DNA from 2 places in the Bariatricus sp. HCP28S3_D3 genome. Region 2 is predicted to be linked to the other one. Evidence: predicted binding sites of a transcription regulator. Region 2 holds the regulator's gene; the other holds the start of a gene.
The links. Region 2 encodes HrcA, which represses chaperone genes, less so after heat shock. Its sites were predicted from a motif close to TGTTAGCACTCNNNNNNNNNGAGTGCTAACA; they were not measured.
Positions count from the first base shown of each region.

Region 1 (3,218 bases), on a different contig from region 2:
TACATTTCCCGACGCATCCCGGAAAAGCGGGAGCTCTGGCAACACGCCACTCAGTATAACAGCTGCAACGATCATCACAAGAAAAATAATATTATGCAGACCTTTGATCGTAATCTTTGTGCCCGGTCTGCTGATATCCGGCATCCGCCCTGAAGCAATATCCCTGCAATACGCACGACGATCGATCCAATAAAATACTGTTAATAATACTACCATGTTAAAGAGTAAAATCGGGAACAGATGCAGGCTCCAAAAAAACGGCACTCCTCTGGAAAATCCCATCAAAAGCGGCGGATCTCCCACCGGTGTCAGACACCCTCCGATATTGGACACCAGGAAAATGAAAAACACCATGATATGTGCTCTCTTCTTACGCCACGAGTTCATCTTTATGACCGGGCGCACCATCAGCATACTTGCTCCCGTCGTTCCGATCAGACTTGACAAAACGGTTCCAAGTGTAAGTAATATCACATTCACTCTGGGCGAACCTGCAAGGTCTCCTTCCATCGTAATATTACCAGCCACACAGAAAAGTCCGAACAAAAGCACAATAAATGTTAAATAATCCCCGATGATACATTCCAGAACTGTTTCTGCGGCAGTCCCCATCCCATATACAACCGCATAAGGTATCACAAAAAGAACAGACCACAAAATCACGGCCCACGGCTGATGTTTCTCCCACCACGCCGGTTTGATCAGTGGCATAACTGCAATACAAAGAAGAAGTCCGGCAAACGGAATACACATCCAAAGCGGCGGAACGATTGCCTCTGCCTTTTTTACAGCATGATCCGCTGCCAATACCGCCATTGGACTTGCTAGGTTGACTAAAATAAGAGTGAACAAAGTAGTCATAAAATAATATCGTTTTTTCAAGCTAACACCCTCCCTGACTCATTTTCTCAAAGTATTCTCATACAATGACCGCCCTTTGGGGCACTCCTAATATAGCACACGAAGAGTAAATAATACATCGTCAGATTCACTAATTTTTTCCATTTATCGGTTTTTATAAACAGCTAAATGCTCAGAAAAAGCACGCTGCCGACGGTAAAGTCTGCAGCGTGCTCCTTTATTTCACTGATATAAGAGAGTCCTAAAAAATTATCCTTCAATCGTGATATACTTTTTCGTCTCTACTACGGGCTTTGCTTCCTTTTTCGGAATCTCCAGTTTCAAAATGCCATGCTTAAATTCTCCTTTAATATCTTCCTCCGTCAGATCTTCACCTACATAGAAGCTTCTTTGGCAAGCTCCGGAGAAACGTTCCTGACGGATGTATTTTCCGGTCGCTTTATCCTTCTCATTCTCCTCCTGCATCTTCGCAGCATTGATCGTAAGGTATCCATCTTCCAGCGATACCTTTACTTCATCTTTCTTAAAGCCCGGAAGCTCCACTTCAATCGTATATCCTGTATCATGCTCTCTGATATCCGTTTTCATGATATTTTTAGCGCCACGCCCATAGGCTTTCTTTTCCATTCTCTTTACATCTTTGTCATTATAAAACGGGAAACTCCAAAAATCATCAAAAAAGTCATTTCCAAAAATACTCGGTGTCATCATAAGTCATTCCTCCATTCAATTCAAATCAATTAATATACTATTGTTATCTGTTATCCATTATCCTTCAATCGAAATAAACCTTTTTGTCTCAACGGCAGGTTTGGCTTCTTTCTTCGGGATTATCATCTTCAGTGTTCCGTCTTCGAATTTTGCTTTGATATCTTCTTCCGTCACATCATCTCCTACAAAGAAACTTCTGCTTCCGGTTCCTGAATATCTTTCCCTGCGGATGTAATGTCCTTTCTCATCTTTGTCATCTCTCTTCGCATTTACCGAAGCATGAATGGTAAGGTAACCATCTTTCAGTTCTGCCTGTACATCTTCTTTATTCGCACCCGGGATATTCATCGTAATCTCATATGCGCCATCCTTATCCTGGATATCTGTACTCATCAAATCCGTTGCCCCGTAACTTCCGAATGGATCCTCAAAAAAGTTATCAAATACATCGTTTCTAAAAATACTAGGCATTAACATAAAACATCGCTCCTTCTTAAAATATATATGTATGTTATATTGTTTGTAGATTTGAACTTCGAGATTCAGTTTCTGTTCTTTTATTTTTCCTCTTCCCTTGTTCTAGTTGTAATATAACACTTATTGTTAGCACTGTCAATAGGTGAGTGCTAATTTTTTTAAATTTTTTTTCTCTCCTCAGAATCAAAAACAGCCATTGCAGGAATTGAAATACAGCGTCCAATATTCTGCAATGACTGTTTCTATTCTTTATTTTCTAATTATCTTTTCTTCTAAATTCAGAACTCGCTTATAACTCCTTATAGTGAAAATTCTTCCAATAATTTCTTCTGATACTCCGGATCATTTGCTGCTTTTATGATATCTACCGTCCGATTCTGCTCTTCAAGAAGAATATTCAACTGATTAATCTGCTGCCTTCCAATCGCTTCGCCCTTTATCATTCCAGCGGCTTCGCCATCCTCATACCCCTCCGCGCGGGTCTGGCGCATATTCATCAATTCTTCATTGTGTCCCGTACAGATTCGCATTTTTCGTAATGTTCGCATAAATATCTGCAAGCATTGAGATTTCTAAAAAATTCTGATGTATGAGATAAAATCAGACACTTTTCGCTTAGACAAATAGAACTAAATGCTTTGTCTGTATTCTAACATAAGGAAATACGAAATACAATTCCTTACTGTTCTAAATCAACATAAAAGATGCCCCAAAACACCGTTCAGTTTCGGCATTTCAGGGCATCTTCTGATTCAATATTCTTATTGCGTGTTACGCACAACCACACATCTTCCTCTACGCAATCGGCTCAAAATCCGCCACTCCATGCTTGCACAGCGGGCAGATAAAGTCTTCCGGCAGTTCATCGCCTTCATAGATATAACCGCAGATCTTGCAGACAAATCCTTTCTTTCCTTCAGTCTGTGGTTTCGGTTTTACATAATTCTGATAGTAAGTATAGGTCATCGTTTCCACATTAGAGATCACACGGGATTCTGTAATACTGCAGATGAACATTCCATGTGTATCCAGATCTATATACTGTTCTACCTTTAACGACATGAAGGAATTAATGTATTTCGGCAGGAATACCAGTCCATTATCAGAGCGAAGTGTTTCAACGCCTTCGAATTTATCAACCGTTCTTCCGCTCTGGAAACCATATCTCT
Region 1 is NZ_JBQHTK010000001.1:324,833-328,050, forward strand. Features, by position in the region: gene ACTNB3_RS01560 (sodium:proton antiporter) at 1-816, opposite strand, end outside; gene ACTNB3_RS01565 (Hsp20/alpha crystallin family protein) at 1,111-1,572, opposite strand; gene ACTNB3_RS01570 (Hsp20/alpha crystallin family protein) at 1,630-2,049, opposite strand; gene ACTNB3_RS01575 (hypothetical protein) at 2,349-2,597, opposite strand; gene ACTNB3_RS01580 (flavin reductase) at 2,845-3,218, opposite strand, start outside.
Region 1: the regulator HrcA is predicted to act here: its motif matches at 2,174-2,204, upstream of ACTNB3_RS01570 (Hsp20/alpha crystallin family protein).

Region 2 (3,218 bases):
GATAGACGGTGTTGTTCTTGCACCTTCTGTATTTGCGATTACAACCGGCTGACCACCTTCCATAACCGCTACACAACTGTTTGTTGTACCTAAATCAATACCAATGATTTTGCCCATTATGAAGACCTCCTAATATTTTAAAAAATTTGTTTACTTACTTTGTTTATATAGAGTATATCTGCATCTTCATGTGTAAATATACAAACTATTTCATTCATTCTGCTATTTTAATTAGCAACCTTTACCATGCTGTGTCTCACAACACTTTCACGATACATATATCCTTTCTGGAATTCCTCGACCACGACATTCTCTCCGGCCTCTTCATCTTCAATATGCATCACTGCATTATGAAAATCCGGGTTAAATTCCTGTCCGACCGCCTCAATCGGTTTCACACCGATGCCTTCCAGTGTTGTCATAAGCTGCTTGTAGATCTTATCCATTCCCTGCACAAACGGATCTTCTTTGTTTTCCTCAGCTACAGACTGCAGGCCGCGTTCAAAATTATCAACGACCGGAAGAATCTTTTCCACGATATCTTTTGCACCGATCTCATACATGGCTGATTTTTCTTTCTCAGTCCGCTTTCTGTAATTATCGAATTCTGCCATCTGTCTGGTAAGCTTATCTGTCAGATCTGCAATCTGCTCATCCTTCTTGTCTTTTTTATTCTTTTTTTCAAAAAGCTTTGATTTTTTCGGCTCCGCAGTTTCTTCTGTTTTTTCTTCTTCCTTCGCATCTGCTTCGCCGGCCTCTTTGTTCTCACCTTCCCGACTTTCTTCGGAATCCTCTTCCTTATCATTTTCTTTTTCAGCAGCTTCTTCTGCTTCCGCTTCCATGGCGGCTTTCTTTGCCTCTTCCACTGCTTCTTTTACCATTTCTTCATTACTCATCTGATTATCCAACGGTTCTGCCACCTTTCTCCTTTCATAGTCCGGATGTTCTAACCATCCCTGTGGAAAATCTCATCCAGTTCCGCCATCAGAGTCTTTAACGTCTTCATTACATGTTCGTAATCCATCCGCTTCGGTCCAATGATTCCAATGGTCCCCTGCATACCCTCACCAAGCTCATAGGTCGCTGTGACAACACTGCAGTCCTTCATCTTCTCCACATTGGATTCATTTCCGATATAGACCTGAATGTCTTTATTCTCGCTGCTGGCCATCGTCTTTGATACCAGCGCTGCCAGCTGCTGCTTTTCTTCGAAAGCACTGATAATCTCCTGAGCGCTCTGCTTATCGCTAAGCTCCGGATATTTAAAAATATTCGTTGCGCCGCTGGTGTAAATCTCCATGTCATCATCAAGCTGTATCACATTCGCCACTGCATCCAGCACATTACTGACCACTTCACTGTGAATCCCTGCCTGTTCCTTCAGTCTGGCGATCATTCCGAGATTGATCTCTTCCACCGACAGTCCGATCAGTGCCGTATTTAACAGCATATTCAGTTTCAGCAATGCTTCGTTATCCAATGGCTCTTCCAGTGTAATAATCTGGTTCTTTACGATATTTCCATCCATCACAATGACGACGACCAACTGGTTCTCATCTACCTGTGAAAGCTGGATGAACTTCAGCTTATTCCTGTTATATACCGGAGAGGAAATCATCGTCGCGTAATTGGTGTTCGTTGCCAGTACTTTCGCGACCTGCCTTAGGAGCTGATCCATCTTATCTGACTTCTCCAGCATCTGTTCCTTGAGTTCTGTGACCTCCTGCTCTTTCTGGCTCATCAGCATATCTACATACCATCGATATCCTTTATCAGATGGAATCCTTCCCGCCGATGTGTGAGGCTGCATGATATAACCCAGTTCTTCCAGATCCGCCATTTCATTCCGGATCGTTGCAGAGCTTAAGTTCAGATCCGTATACTTGGAAATCGTTCTCGATCCCACCGGCTCTCCGATGTCTAAATAATTCTTAATGATGGCATGAAGGATTTTCGTTTTCCGCTCACTAAGTTCCTGTATAGACTCCATCTGCACCCTCCTTTGTTTTATTAGCACTCGGTATATTCGAGTGCTAACATCATCTTCGCTTATTAATGTATCACTCCCAACACGCTTTGTCAACCCACTTTATAAATATTTCATAGTTACACTTTTTTATCGCAAAAGGACTGCCATATGACAGTCCTTTTCTCAAAACATAAACTCCACAAATACCGTATTGCTCACATCGATTCCCTGTTCTGTAAGCGCGATACGGTCCTCATGTTCTTCTATAAGATGCATACCTTTCAGTTTCCGGATCGGTTTTCCGTAGACCGCTTCGATCCCGGTTCCAAAGGCTTCCTCAAATTCTGTTTTCGATATGCCTTCCGTCATGCGCAGTCCGAGAAACATGAATTCCTCCATCTCATCTTCCAGGCTGAGTTTTTCTCCGGAAAATTTTTCTTCAAAATTATCCCTGTATTCCGTCATCTTTTCCGGATTACTGTATCTTGCCCCTTCAAAAAATGTGGCGGCACCCACGCCGAACCCCAGATACGGCACTCTTCTCCAATACCCGCAGTTGTGCCTGCATCGGTATCCGGGCTTTGCATAATTGGAAATCTCATACCGCTGATATCCCGCACCGACGAGGATCTGCTCTGTCTGATGATACATCTCCCGTTCTTCCTCCTCCGTAGGAAGCGCAGGCCACGGCAGATTTGCACCCTTTCTTTTCTCACATCCCGACTCCGCCCTTTCTTCCCGTCCTGCATCTTCCCCGTACCTGTCATAGAATAAAGTTCCGGGTTCGATGATCAGACTGTATGCAGAAATGTGCTCCGGCTCCAGAGCCGCGACTGTTCTCAGTGTTTCGGTCCAGCTCTCCGCCGTCTGACCCGGGATCGCCGAAATCAGATCAATATTGATATTGTCAAATCCGCACATCCTCGCACTCCTATAGGCCTCAAGGAATTCTTCATAAGTGTGTATCCTTCCAAGCATCCGCAGTTCTTCATCATGGACAGACTGTAGTCCGATGCTCAGCCGGTTCACACCGGCATCTTTATACGCTTTCAGTTTTTCATCCGTAACCGTACCGGGATTCATCTCCATAGAAATCTCCGCATCCGCAGAAATGTGATATTGATCCCGAACCGTATCAAGAATCATCCGGAACTGGTCTCCGGTAAGAAGAGAGGGAGTCCCTCCTCCAAAGAAAATGGAAGAGACCTGATACTCTTCCACTTTTCCTGCATTTGTCCTGATTTCCTCA
Region 2 is NZ_JBQHTK010000003.1:126,769-129,986, forward strand. Features, by position in the region: gene dnaK (molecular chaperone DnaK) at 1-117, opposite strand, end outside; gene grpE (nucleotide exchange factor GrpE) at 228-920, opposite strand; gene hrcA (heat-inducible transcriptional repressor HrcA) at 947-1,990, opposite strand; gene hemW (radical SAM family heme chaperone HemW) at 2,153-3,218, opposite strand, start outside.